Regions from separate parts of the Oceanobacillus sp. M65 genome, predicted to be linked through region 2. Evidence: predicted binding sites of a transcription regulator. Region 2 holds the regulator's gene; the other holds the start of a gene.

Region 1 (7,585 bases), on a different contig from region 2:
AAGATGAAGGATGGAACCATTGTTTCTGGGGAATCGAATATTCCATTATCCAATAAACAAATTGATCGGGTGTTTTTAAGTCCACAACCGGTCCAGCCATTGCCAAACGCAGTTAGAGCGATTGAAAATGCTGACCTTGTGGTGATCGCTCCAGGAAGCCTATATACAAGTATTATGCCGACTGTCATTATGCCAAAGATAGATGAGGCAATTCGCGAAACAAAGGGAAAAGTTGTCTATGTCTGTAATGTCATGACCCAGGCCGGAGAAACAACTGGTTACACTGCTTCCAACCATGTACAGGCTATACGGGACCATATAGGAGAGGATAGTGTAGATGCTATCGTGGTACATAATGAGCCAATCGTTCGTTCCGTTCGGGAAATCTATGCGGAAGAAAATGCTGAGCCGGTTATTTATGACACAGATCAACTTCTTAAAATGGGTCTACAAATTATTGAAGGGGATATTATTAACCATTCCCAGAAAATGCTGAGACATGATAATTCGAAAGTAGCACAGTTGCTTTATTCGATTTTATAGAGAAATTTCAGCAGATAGTCAACAAAACCAGCAAAAGTAATTGGGAAATAGAGAGGGGGGATACCCAATGTCATTTGCATCAGAAATAAAGAAGGAATTAACAGCAATAGAGGTGGATGAATGCTGTAAAAAGGCAGAATTAGCCTCACTCATTCGAATGAATGGTGCCATTTCCTTATCAAAACAAAAATACGTGCTCGATGTACAAACAGAAAATGCTGCGATTGCAAGGAGAATTTACACCTTAATTAAATCCCTCTATCATCTGCCTGTCGAACTACTCGTGCGCAAAAAAATGAAGCTAAAAAAGAATAATGTTTATATTGTACGGATGAAGGAAGAAGTACAGGACTTACTTATAGATCTAGAGATTTTAACAACAAAGCATACATTTAGTAGGTCCATTTCTAGCAATTATATGAAGAAAAAGTGTTGCAAGAAATCCTATTTGCGTGGTGCTTTCCTTGCAGGTGGTTCGATTAATAATCCAGAAACGTCTTCTTACCATTTGGAGATATTTAACTTTTACCAGGAGCACAATGATGCACTTTGTGAGCTTATTAATGAGTTTGGGCTTCATGCAAGAATGTTAGAGCGAAAGAATGGCTTCATTGTGTATATTAAAGAAGCAGAGAAGATAACGGAGTTTCTAAGTATCATTGGGGCACATAATGCTTTATTTAAGTTTGAGGATGTCCGAATTGTAAGAGATATGCGCAATTCTGTTAATCGTCTCGTTAACTGTGAAACCGCAAATCTAAATAAAACCATTGGTGCTGCATTCCGTCAGATTGAAAACATTAATTTAATTGAGCGGACTGTAGGCTTAGATCAGCTACCAGAAAAATTACGTGAAATTGCTGTATTGCGTGTGCAACATCAGGATGTTTCATTAAAAGAGCTTGGTGAACTAGTAAGCAGTGGCAAAATTTCTAAATCTGGCGTTAATCACCGACTGAAGAAAATAGATGAATTTGCTGAAAAAATTAAGCGTGGAGACCTATTAGAGAATGGGTAAGGATTTTCTTTTTTAGGTCTCCATGATATAATACGAATAATTTAAAAAATTTAAAGATATAATGCTTTATAGATCCGGTATGGGGATGCCAAATCGGATAGTTTTTCACTTCAAATGATAACGCTTACGTAGAGAAGGGTGATGGCGATGCAGGAGAAACAAGTTAAGGTGGAATTACCAACAGGATTGCAGGCAAGACCAGCTGCAGAATTTGTACAACTGGCAAACCGTTTCAGTTCTCATTTGTATTTAGAAAAAGAAGGCAAGCGGGTAAATGCTAAAAGTATCATGGGCTTAATGAGTTTAGCCGTTGCCAGTGACGAAGAGATTATTATCTTTGGTGATGGAGAAGACGAAGAAAAAGCTATCCAAGAGTTAGCTGCCTTTGTAACAGAATAAAATCCCTTTCTTAACGAAAGGGATTTTTGTATCTTAGGGATGATAAAATGCTTGTTTGAGCAAGTACGGTTCAATTACTGTTTTGACATCCTAAGTAAAAGAAAAATGTCCACTATCGCTACAAGTTGAGCGAAGGTGGACATTTTTAATTTCCAGAAATTATTTATCTGTATTACGTTCTAAAATTTTGTCAATTAGACCATAGTCAACTGATCTTTGAGCTGTCATAAAGTTATCGCGATCTGTATCACGCTCAATAACTTCAATTGGCTGTCCAGTACGTTCAGATAGGATTTCATTAATTTTCTCACGCATTTGAATGATACGTTTTGCATGAATCTCAATATCAGTAGCTTGACCTTGCGTACCGCCAAGTGGCTGATGAATCATAACCTCACTATTAGGAAGAGCATAACGTTTTCCTTTTTCACCAGCTGCAAGTAGGAATGCTCCCATTGATGCTGCCATCCCAGTACAGATTGTAGAAACATCTGATTTGATAAACTGCATTGTATCAAAAATAGCCATACCCGCTGTGATTGATCCACCAGGTGAGTTGATGTATAGGGAAATATCTTTCTCAGGATCTTCTGCCTCAAGGAAAAGCAATTGTGCTACGATTGAATTTGCTACATTATCATCAATCGCGCTTCCCAGCATAATAATGCGGTCTTTTAATAGACGTGAGTAAATATCATAGGCGCGTTCTCCACGATTCGTTTGTTCAATAACTGTAGGAATTAAATTCATTTGTAAATCCTCCTTCAATTGTTTCACTTTTATCCATGTTTTGGATTGGATATACTTATCATACCTAATAGGTCAAAAAAGGTCAAATAAAATAGTTCGACAGGTTTCACCTTATTAGTAGAGCGGTATGTATTCCGCCTTTACTGGCTTAATACCCCCACTTTAAAAAGGTAGGGGAAATCCATCATACAAAGTGGGGGCAACTGCCAGAAAAGGTCCGATTCGTTCAAACTAACATTTGGTAGGGAAGATAGGGAACCCCCTCATCAAATGAAGTTTCACTTTATACTCATTCCATCATTCCCTTATTCTCAGGAAAATAAACCCATCTCCTCATCGTGATATTTCATGGGTACGAAACGATAGAGAGATGAGTAGATCTTAATTCACGTTGTCATAAAATTATTGTTTTAATCGGGGATCTAGGGCATCCCTTAAACCATCGCCAAATAAATTAAAGCCAAGGACGACTAAGAAAATTGCAAGACCAGGAAAGGCAACAACCCAAGGGGCATTTTGAATCGCAGCTCGTCCATCACTTAACATTGCACCCCATTCAGGTGTTGGCGGCTGAGCACCAAGACCAAGGAAGCTTAAACCAGCTGCATCTAATATGGCAGTCCCAACGCCGAGTGTAGCCTGTACGATAATCGGTGCAACACAATTTGGAAGGACGTGCTGTATAAGAATCCTGCCATGTTTAGCCCCAATTGATTTCGCTGCCTCAATATATTCATTCTCTTTGATAGATAACACTGCCGAACGTACAATCCTCGCAAATTGTGGAATTCCCACAATACCAACCGCAATCATAGCATTTTGTAAACTCGGTCCAAGTACAGCAACCAATGCGATTGCCATGAGAATACTTGGGAATGCCATCATAATGTCAATAAAGCGCATGACGATTTGATCAATCCAACGTCCATAATAGCCAGCGATTCCGCCAAGTAAAACACCAATAGCGAGTGAAATACTTACCGCAATGACTCCAATCTGGATAGAGATCCTTGTCCCATAAACAATCCTCGAAAAAATGTCTCTGCCAAGTTCGTCTGTTCCGAGTAAATGGTCTGAAGAGGGGGCCTGATAGCGATTGACGATATCTTGGGCAGTTGGGCTATGTGTAGCAATCACAGGTGCTAGAATAGCAGTTAGAACAAGTAACACAATGATAATCACACCGATAAGGGCTGTTTTACTCTTTATTATTCGGAACCCCGCTTCAAGCCATAAGGGAATAGGTTTAGAAGCTTTTATGGATTCTCCACTGGCTGTATTTGTTACGGGTTCAGGAGTGCGCGCCATCGTAATCACATCCTTTCAAATGTCCTGCAACGCAATTATTCATAACGAATCCTCGGATCAAAATACTTGTACAGTAGGTCTGTTAATAAGTTAACGAGCACAAATATCGTTGCCACAATTAAGATCGTGCTTTGCACAACGGGATAATCCCTTCCTAAAACGGCCAAATATACATATCGTCCGATGCCTGGCCATGAAAATATCGTTTCAGTAAGCACGGCTCCTCCTAGCAATAGACCGAATTGCAATCCGATAACTGTAAGGACAGGAAGGAAGGCATTTTTTAAGGCATGGTGAAAGATAATCAATCGTGTTTTTAATCCCTTGGCATCTGCGGTACGAATATAGTCTTGTTTCATCACTTCCAACATGCTGGAGCGTGTCATTCGCGCAATAATAGCCATGGGTATGGTCCCTAATGCAATGCCAGGCATTAGTAAATGTAAAAAGGCATCTTTAAATGCACGGAAATTCCCTGTCAAAAGACTATCTAGCAGATAGAAATTTGTTATGGTATTCATTTCGATGCCTGGTGTCAGTCTGCCAGAAGGTGGGAGAATATTTAGTTTGACGGAGAAGAACCAAATCATCATAAGACCAAGCCAGAAGATGGGGAGTGACACACCAAATAAAGCACCTGTCATACTGATGTTATCAAACCAGGAATATTGCTTTACTGCTGCAATTACACCTGCGAGAATACCGATGCTGACAGCAAGTAACATAGCAAATAAGGTCAGCTCTACAGTTGCTGGTAGCTTATGTAACAATTCATATCCAATGGATTCCTTTGATTGGATAGATTGTCCCAAATCTCCCTGAAGTATATCCCCTAAAAAACGGCCGTATTGAACAATGTACGGATCGTTCAGCCCTAGCTCTTGGCGTAACGCACTCAATTGCTCCTCTGTTGCCTTTTCTCCAAGCATACTACGTGCAGGATCGCCAGGAATTAAATGAATGAGTGAGAACGTAATAATGGAAACACCAATAAGAACAGGGATGAGCATCAGCAAGCGTTTGGTAATATATTTCAGCATCAAACACACCTCCTTTTATTGGGAGTGGTGTCGTTGTAGCTCCACGGCACCACTCCTGTTACATTACTCTTGAATATCAAGCATATTAAAAGGTTCACTTCCAGTTGAGTGTGGCACATAATCAACCACTTTGCTGTTTGCTGCAATTGGCGGTGTTGTATGGGCAATTGGGAACCATGGTGCATCCTCATGAATTAATTCCTGTGCTTCCAAGTATAATTCTGTTCGTTTTTCTTGGTCCATTTCGGTTTGGGCTGCCTTCAATAAATCATGGACTTCATCACTCTTATAGAATGCAATATTTCCAGCTGAACCCATTTTTGCATTGTCCTTATCGAGTAAAACATAGAGGAAATTGTCTGGATCTCCGTTATCGCCGGTCCAGCCTAAAAACGCCATGTCATGTTCGCCATTTTCTGTTAGAGACAAATGTGTGTCCCAATCACTTTCAATGACCTCGACATTAATATTTACTTCTTTCAGCATTTCTTGGATTGCTTGTGCACTTACTTTAGGTTGAGGCATGTATGGTCTTGGGTTAGAGAACGTATTTAATGTAATATCAAAACCATCAGCGTAGCCTGCTTCAGCGAGCAATTCTTTCGCTTTTTCTACATCGTATCCATAGTCTTCAATGTCATCATTATATCCCCATAATGAAGGTGGAAGAGGGTTTTTAGCAGGCTTGCCAATTCCTTCGTAAAGGGAGACAAGCTTTTCTTTATCGATAGCCAAGTTAATCGCCTGACGGACAGCCTTTTCAGCAAGTGGACCCTCTTTATCCGTGTTCATCGCCATATAACTAATATTCATGGATGGGCGCTCGATAATCTGTAAGCTTTCATCAGCATCTATCGTTTGAATATCCTGAGGGTTTAAGCCTGTCATCATATCAATGGAACCTGACTGTAGTTCCATAAAACGCGCACCATTATCAGGAATTGTACGGAAGATTACTTTATCTACCTTTGCTGCATCTCCAAAATAGTCATTGTTTTTTGTAACCGTAATGCTGTCATCCGGTACCCATTCGCTGAATACAAATGGTCCTGTTCCAACAGGGTTTTTGAAATAATCTTCTCCATGTTCTTCAACAGCTTTAGGGCTCGCAATTCCAAAAGGAGGCATTGCAAGGGTTTGTAAAAATGGAGCATTAGGCTCACTTAGCGTGAAGGTTACCTCGTAGTCACTAGTAGCTTCCACGGATTCTATAATCCCACCTAAGTTCTCTTCAGAAGCTCCGAACATGTAGCCGTAATAAATATATTCAGCAGATGTAGCCCAACGCTCGAAGTTAAATACAACGTCTTCTGCTGTGAAATCATTTCCGTCATGGAACGTTACATCATCTCTAAGCTTAAAAGTCCAGGTTAACCCGTCTTCACTAGGCGTCCACTCTGTTGCTAGTGCAGGTTTTACTTCCGTACTGTCTTCCTCGTAACGTACAAGTGTGTCATAAATTTGATTCGTAACATAGATTGATTCGCCATCGGTTACTTTTGATGGGTCTAATTGAATGGAATCCGCGCCACGGCCGAATATGAGTGTTTTTTCACCAGCTACATCTTCTGTGCCATCCTCATTTGCTGATTCCTCATTGGATTCTTCATTACTAGAATCCGTGTCATCACCAGTACACGCACTGACAGCAAGCAGCATTGCAAACAACAAGACTAGTATTCCTAACCATTTTTTGTTTATCACTATTTATCCCCCTCGTATGATTTCTTTCAACGTTTCTAGAAGCAGTATGATTAATTCACCACCTCCTTTGCAAAGTGGCAGGCAGCCATTTGCCCTGTTAAAGACACTTGTTTCATAGTTGGCTTTTCACTGCGGCAAATTGCTTCTGCGAATGGACAACGAGTATGAAACTTGCACCCTTTTGGTGGATTCGCTGGTGATGGCAGATCACCTTTTAAGATGATTCTCTCCTTTTCTTGATGAGGATTTACTTTTGGTACAGCGGATAGAAGTGCCTGTGTATAAGGATGTTTAGGAGATTGATAGACTTCAGCTGCATCTCCAATCTCCACAAGTTCACCTAAATACATAACCGCCACTCGATCACTTATATGATGGATTACACTTAAATCATGGGCAATAAAAATGTACGTTAGTTTAAACTCCTCTTGAAGTTCTTCTAACAAGTTTATAACTTGTGCTTGAATGGATACATCTAAGGCGGAAACCGGTTCATCACATATGACAAGCTCAGGGTCTAGTGCCAAAGAACGGGCAATCCCGATACGTTGCCTCTGTCCGCCACTAAACTCGTGGGGATAGCGAGATTTGTGATAGGAACTTAAGCCAACTACATCTAGTAAGCGGTCCAGTTTTTGTTTACGTGCTGCTTTTTCCATCTGAAATATTTTCATGGGCTCCGTAATGATCTGCTCAATTGTCTTCCTTGGATTCAGGGAAGCATAAGGATCCTGAAAAATTAGTTGCATTTCCTGTCGTAGCTTTCGCATACGTTCACCACGAAAAGCCGTTATATCCTCTCCTTTATAGATGAGCTGTCCCT
Region 2 (7,585 bases):
TCGAGGACTTAACTAATATTTTTCTTGATTCGTTGTTTACTCTTATTTAGTTTTTAGGGTATAAGTACACCTAAAGATTCGGTTTAAAACCGAGGTCTGGTAGCAATAGCGGAGAGGTCACACCTGTTCTCATGCCGAACACAGAAGTTAAGTTCTCCAGCGCCGATGGTAGTTGGGGCTTTGCCCCTGCAAGAGTAGGACGCCGCCAGGCGAATTGAAATGCTAAGTTCACATTTATTGTGTCTTAGCATTTTTTTGTATATTGTTATAATGTTAGGGGGAACGCAAGAGTTTCTCTCTACTAATTAAGGAAAGATCATCATATATTATAAAAGAGAAGACATTGTGGGGAGGTGTGAACACTGGAATCATTTATTGAAGGAATGCTCGGGGAAGACTTCCTCCTTATTATGGCCCGTATACTGTTTGCGCTAATGTTGTCGGGTTTAATTGGATTTGAAAGAGAAATTAAAAATCACTCAGCTGGTTTTCGGACACACATTCTTGTAGGAGTTGGAGCATGTTTGATGATGCTACTATCTTTATATGGATTTGACGTGTTTATGGAAACACATGAGAATGTACAATTTGATCCAGCGCGTATTCCCTCATATGTTATCAGTGGTATTGGGTTTTTAGGTGCCGGTACGATCATAGTATATGGAGGTACAATAAGAGGATTAACTACTGCTGCCTCTATCTGGACAGTGGCAGGTATTGGCCTAGTCGTTGGCGCTGGCATGTATGCAGCTGCCCTTTTTACAACCATTGTTATTTTGTTAAGTTTAATCTTCCTTAATAACTTTGAAAAGCTCTTTAGAAAAGGGAGTACTTCCAACCTAATTCAAATTGTTGCACTACCCGATATTAAGGTGAATGATGTGGTATCCGCTTTTGAGAAGTTTAATTTGTCCATTAAGAATGTAGAAATTATTAAAGCAGAGCATGGTATACGGAACATCTTTATAAAAATTGATAGAAATGATCAGTTAAATAGAATTCACTTTTTTGAAGAGCTCTCTCGTATTGAGCATATAAAGAACATATCTGAAATTTGAAATCGAATAAACCAACAAAGAATCTTACAGTTTTATTTAGCTGTGAGATTTTTTGTAGGCTATAAGAGAAATCAGAGGTTTCGCCCTTGTGGTTTTTGTCTAAGATAAATAGGGAAAACAATTATTTGCATCTCTTGTGATTTGTCGTATAATAAGAATATAGTCAAAGATAGTCAAAGTCAAAAGCCTTTGTTGAAAAGGAGGTGCATAGTATGAGCAATATTTCCGACATCATTGAAAATTACTTAAAACAAATTCTTCAAGACAGAGGGAAAAATGCAATTGAAATAAAACGAAGTGAAATTGCCGATCAATTTCAATGTGTGCCCTCGCAAATAAATTATGTTATTAAAACAAGATTTACTGTGGAAAAAGGGTATATAGTAGAGAGTAAACGGGGCGGCGGAGGATATATTCGAATCATGCGTGTTATTCATCAAGACAATTCCGAACTTATCGATGAAATTATAAACATGATTAATCCAACGGTAACGCAGCAGGCAGCAATAGATGTTCTCGATCGATTACTCGATGAACAGCTTATTACAACACGTGAAGCGAAGATCATGCTAAGTGCCATAGGAAGGAATACGTTAGCGTTTCAACTTCCTTTGCGAGATGAAGTGCGCGCAAGGGTCTTAACGGCCATGCTGTCTACATTGAAATACTTAAATAAGTAAGGGGGGTTTTTCATGGAATGTCAGGAATGCCATGAGCGTCCTGCTACACTGCACTTTACACAATACGTTAACGGACAAAAAAGTGAAGTTCATGTTTGTGAGGTTTGTGCAAAGGAAAAGGGATATATGAACTATCCTGAAGAAGGATATTCGTTGCATAACTTACTTTCAGGCTTAATGAATTTTGATACCTCTACGATTAAGGGACCACAGCAAAATACTTTTCAGCAGGTACAAGAATTACAGTGCCCAAAATGTGAAATGACATTTTCTGAATTCAAACAGGTGGGGAAATTCGGTTGCGCTGTATGCTATGACACGTTTTCCAGTCGCCTGGACCCTATATTCCGTCGTGTTCATGCAGGGAATACGAAGCATCAAGGTAAGATCCCCAAACGCCAAGGTGGAGACCTGCATAATAAGAAATTAATGGAAGATTACAAGTCCAAATTAAAAAGACTGATTGAAGATGAAGCCTTTGAAGAAGCTGCAGAAGTAAGAGATAAAATAAAGGCGTTGGAAAATAATACACAGGATCCGGAAGAGGGTGATCCTTCATGACACTACAAAATTTTATGAATGAAGCAATTAGTCCTTGGATGCGTGAGGAAGGGCCTGACAGTGACATTGTATTAAGTAGCCGTATACGTCTGGCGCGGAATTTTGCGAATGTGTCCTATCCAATTATTGCAGACAAGGATAAATTGGAAGAGATACGTGATTTCTTTCGTGACAATTATGAGAATCAATCATTTGAGGAATATAAGGATTTCGCTTTTGTGGCGATAAGTGATTTATCCCCTGTTGAGAAACGAGTACTGGTGGAGAAGCATTTAATCAGCCCCCATCTTGCGGAAAACGCAGAAATCGCTGCAGCTTTAATTTCTGAAAATGAACAGGTTTCCCTAATGGTCAATGAAGAGGACCATATTCGTATCCAGTTGTACCTCCCAGGTTTCCAACTGGAAAATGCATTGCAGAAAGCTTTTACATTTGATGATTTCCTTGAAGAAAAAGTCAATTATGCTTTTGATGAAACGAGAGGTTACTTAACAAGCTGCCCGACAAATGTCGGCACTGGCATGCGTGCTTCTGTTATGATGCATCTGCCCGCTCTGGCAATGACCAAGCAAATTAATAGGATGATTCCAGCAATTAACCAGCTCGGCCTTGTGGTTAGAGGAATCTATGGTGAGGGCAGTGAAGCAATAGGGAGCATCTTCCAAATATCTAATCAAATTACACTTGGTAAGACAGAGGAAGACATTGTCGAGGACCTACAGAGTGTTGTAAAGCAGCTAATTGATCATGAGAGAAAAGCACGCAGTCGAATTATGGAGCAATCAAGAACCTCATTGGAGGATCGAATTTTCCGTTCATATGGAGTCTTGGAATACAGCAGAGTCATCGAATCAAAAGAGGCAGCTGTTTGTCTCTCCAATGTACGACTTGGTATTGATTTAGGATTCATTGAAAACGTATCGCGGAATATATTAAATGAACTAATGATTTTAACTCAACCAGGGTTTCTTCAACAATATGCGAAGCGTACACTTACCGCCAATGAACGGGATGTACTTCGCGCTTCATTGATCCGGGAAAGACTGCAATTGGAAAAATAGTTAGGAGGAATACAATATGATGTTTGGACGATTTACAGAGAGAGCACAAAAAGTGCTTGCCTTGTCACAAGAAGAAGCGGTCCGTCTCGGGCACAATAATATTGGAACAGAGCACATCTTACTAGGACTGGTTCGTGAAGGTGAAGGCATCGCTGCGAAAGCATTGCAGTCCCTCGGATTGGAAGTAGCAAAAATTCAAGAAGAAGTAGAAAAACTAATTGGTGTGGGCAAACAACCAATGCAATCTATTCACTATACCCCACGAGCAAAAAAGGTGGTAGAGCTGTCGCAGGATGAGGCAAGAAAGCTAGGACATTCCTATGTAGGAACAGAGCATATCCTTCTTGGTCTTATTCGTGAAGGTGAAGGGGTAGCAGCCCGAGTGCTTAATAATCTAGGTGTGAGCCTTAATAAAGCGAGACAACAGGTGCTTCAATTACTTGGAAGCAATGAATCGCAAGCAGGTCGCCAGGGCCGTGGGCAGCAGTCTAGTGCCAATACACCGACATTAGATTCACTAGCAAGAGATCTAACAGTAAGTGCGAAAGAAGGAAAAATAGACCCTGTTATCGGCCGTAGTAAAGAAATTGAACGTGTTATTCAAGTGCTTAGCCGTCGTACAAAGAATAACCCTGTTCTTATTGGTGAACCAGGTGTCGGGAAGACAGCTGTTGCAGAAGGTTTAGCTCAGCAAATTATTGACAATGAGGTACCAGAAACATTACGTGATAAACGCGTTATGACCCTAGATATGGGTACAGTTGTTGCAGGTACAAAGTATCGTGGTGAGTTTGAGGATCGCCTTAAAAAGGTGATGGAAGAAATTCGCCAGGCGAACAATATTATACTGTTCATCGATGAATTGCACACCCTAATTGGTGCTGGTGGTGCAGAAGGGGCGATCGATGCCTCCAATATTCTGAAACCATCCCTAGCACGTGGTGAACTGCAATGCATTGGTGCCACCACGATGGATGAGTATCGTAAATACATTGAAAAAGACGCAGCGCTTGAGCGTCGTTTCCAACCAATCCAAGTGGATGAACCAACATTGGATGAGACGATTCAAATTTTGAGTGGCTTGCGTGATAGATATGAAGCACATCACAGGGTAACAATAACGGACGAAGCGATTGAGGCAGCAGCAAATCTTTCTGACCGTTATATTACGGATCGCTTTTTACCTGATAAAGCAATTGATTTAATTGATGAAGCTGGTTCTAAGGTACGCTTGCGTTCTTACACCGTGCCACCAAATTTAAAAGATCTTGAACAAAAGCTAGAAGAAGTACGTAAAGAAAAAGACGCAGCTGTTCAAAGCCAGGAATTTGAAAAGGCAGCTTCTTTACGAGATTCTGAGCAACGCCTACGGGAAGAGCTAGATGAAACGAAAAATCAATGGAAAGAAAAGCAGGGACAAACAGATTCTGAAGTAACAGTAGAGGACATTGCTAGCGTTGTTTCCATCTGGACTGGAGTACCTGTGTCCAGATTAACGAAGGACGAGACTGACCGTCTGTTAAACATGGAGGACACCTTACACAAACGCGTGATTGGTCAAGAAGAGGCAGTAAATGCAATCTCCAAGGCGATTCGCAGAGCGCGTGCTGGATTGAAAGATCCGAAGCGACCAATTGGTTCCTTTATCTTCTTAGGACCAACAGGGGTTGGGAAAACGGAGCTTGCTCGTGCGCTTGCTGAGACCATGTTTGCCGATGAGGATGCTATGATCCGAATTGATATGTCTGAGTACATGGAGAAGCATTCCACCTCAAGGCTTGTTGGGTCACCTCCAGGTTATGTGGGATATGATGAAGGTGGACAGCTAACAGAAAAAGTCCGTAGAAAACCTTACTCTGTTGTCCTGCTTGATGAAGTGGAAAAAGCACATCCAGAAGTATTTAACATTCTATTACAAGTCCTTGAAGATGGAAGGTTAACCGATTCTAAAGGACGTTTAGTAGATTTCCGTAATACCGTGCTCATTATGACATCCAATGTGGGAGCAAGTGAGCTGAAACGGAGTAAGAACCTTGGTTTTACCCTTGGCGAAGAAGGCCAGGACTACAAAGATATGAAGGCTAAAGTAACAGAGGAAATGAAGAAAGCCTTCCGTCCGGAATTTCTTAACCGTATTGATGAAATGATTGTCTTCCATTCTCTTGAGAAGAAGCATATGAAAGATATTGTTACTTTAATGGTCAACCAATTACAAAGTAGACTAAAAGAACAGGATATCAATTTCTCCCTTACTGATAAGGCAGTAGAAAAAATTGCGAATGAAGGTTTTGATCCAGAATACGGTGCCAGACCGCTAAGACGTTCCATTCAAAAAAATATAGAAGACCTTTTATCAGAGGAATTATTAAAGGGCACCATAGAAAAAGGTCAAAAAATAAAAATAGGGCTGAACAGTAAAGGGGAATACACCTTACTGCCATAAATTAGTCGCTATGAGACATGGTAAAAGCAGTTTGCTAACTTAGCATGGCCTATGGAAGGAGCTAGAAGATTAACAAGAATCTTCTAGCTTTTTTCACAAGGCTTTTTTTAATCGGGATCCCATGCGCTACATAATTTGGGGGACTTAGTTAGTAGTTTTTCTTCCCAATCTATAGCTAAATGTGGCATGAATATGGTAATTTTTAATTGAATTGATAGGAACCTGTAACTTTATATCGGCTCAAAACGTATATAATAGAAACAAAGAAGGGAATAAAGAGATGGCAAAGCGAAAAACAAAATTTGTATGTCAAGAATGTGGATATGAATCTGCCAGATGGATGGGCAAGTGCCCTGGCTGTAACAATTGGAACACACTTGTAGAAGAAATAGAAGCATCTGGCTCAGCAGGAAAGCATACATTCAATATAGGGTCCAAATCAGCAGGTAAGCCAGAAAAGATAACAGCAATTGAATCACAAAAAGAGCCAAGGATCACAACGGCCATGAAGGAATTTAACCGTGTGCTGGGTGGGGGTATTGTGCCAGGATCCCTTGTTCTAGTTGGTGGGGACCCTGGTATTGGGAAATCAACCTTACTACTGCAAATTGCTTCCCAGCTTGCAGATAAACAATTAAACGTGCTTTATATCTCTGGAGAGGAATCTACACGTCAGACTAAGTTGCGTGCAGACCGACTCGGGGTAACATCAGACTTATTATATGTATTATCTGAGACAAATTTATTTGATATAGCAAAGCAGATTGAGGAAATAAAGCCATCATTTGTCGTAGTAGACTCCATTCAAACGATATTTCGTGAAGAGATATCAAGTGCCCCAGGCAGTGTCTCACAGGTTAGGGAGTCTACAAGCGAATTAATGAAGCTAGCAAAATCCAATGGCATTCCGATCTTTATTGTCGGACATGTTACGAAAGAAGGGTCTATTGCCGGACCGCGACTTTTAGAGCACATGGTAGATGCCGTGCTGTACTTCGAAGGAGAACGACATCATAGCTACCGCATTTTACGTGGTGTGAAAAACAGGTTCGGTAGTACCAATGAAATGGGTATTTTTGAAATGAAGGAAGAAGGACTTCGTGAAGTCATGAATCCTTCCGAAATATTTCTAGAGGAGCGGTCCCAGGGAGCGGCAGGTTCAACAGTCGTCGCTTCCATGGAAGGAACAAGGCCAGTACTTGTGGAAATTCAGGCACTTATATCTCCTTCAAGTTTCGGAAACCCACGGCGTATGGCAACGGGCGTTGATAACAATCGTGTTCCATTATTAATGGCAGTATTAGAAAAACGCGTTGGCCTTATGCTGCAAAACCAGGATGCTTATATAAAAGTTGCAGGCGGGGTTAAGCTTGATGAACCAGCAATTGATCTAGCAATTGCGGTAAGCATAGCCTCAAGTTTTCGCGATCAGCCAACTAAAGGTGAAGATATATTTGTTGGGGAGGTCGGTTTAACAGGAGAGATTAGAAGAGTATCCCGCATAGAGCAACGGGTACAGGAAGCGGCAAAACTGGGCTTTAAACGGGTTATTTGTCCTAAGAAAAACCTGGATGGCTGGACTGCACCAAAAGGGATAGAAGTAATTGGTGTTGATACGGTACAAGAAGCGCTTAAGGTAGGGCTAGGTCAATAGATTACCATTAAAATGGAAAACTAGTAAAAAAGGTTTGAAATAGAATTAGGAGTATGGTACCATTATACGTTTAACAAATTGATTATCACAAAAAAATATGCTATGATAACTGCCATAAACTGTATTTG

What was found. The regulator CtsR, encoded in region 2, represses protease genes until heat stress. The targets are predictions, from matches to a motif close to ATGGTCAATAAAGGTCAAACA.
Region 1: the regulator CtsR is predicted to act here: its motif matches at 2,779-2,799, upstream of clpP (ATP-dependent Clp endopeptidase proteolytic subunit ClpP).

The regions. Positions count from the first base shown of each region.
Region 1 covers NZ_JBQQCJ010000001.1:1,415,928-1,423,512, forward strand. The annotation lists gene ACTWPF_RS06675 (gluconeogenesis factor YvcK family protein) at 1-543, shown strand, start outside; gene whiA (DNA-binding protein WhiA) at 611-1,561, shown strand; gene ACTWPF_RS06685 (HPr family phosphocarrier protein) at 1,709-1,960, shown strand; gene clpP (ATP-dependent Clp endopeptidase proteolytic subunit ClpP) at 2,120-2,728, opposite strand; gene nikC (nickel transporter permease) at 3,113-4,018, opposite strand; gene ACTWPF_RS06700 (ABC transporter permease) at 4,054-5,058, opposite strand; gene ACTWPF_RS06705 (ABC transporter substrate-binding protein) at 5,122-6,762, opposite strand; gene ACTWPF_RS06710 (ABC transporter ATP-binding protein) at 6,813-7,585, opposite strand, start outside.
Region 2 covers NZ_JBQQCJ010000006.1:69,600-77,184, reverse strand. The annotation lists rRNA gene rrf (5S ribosomal RNA) at 96-211, shown strand; gene ACTWPF_RS18995 (MgtC/SapB family protein) at 384-1,058, shown strand; gene ACTWPF_RS18990 (CtsR family transcriptional regulator) at 1,271-1,738, shown strand; gene ACTWPF_RS18985 (UvrB/UvrC motif-containing protein) at 1,751-2,299, shown strand; gene ACTWPF_RS18980 (protein arginine kinase) at 2,296-3,360, shown strand; gene clpC (ATP-dependent protease ATP-binding subunit ClpC) at 3,377-5,803, shown strand; gene radA (DNA repair protein RadA) at 6,084-7,457, shown strand.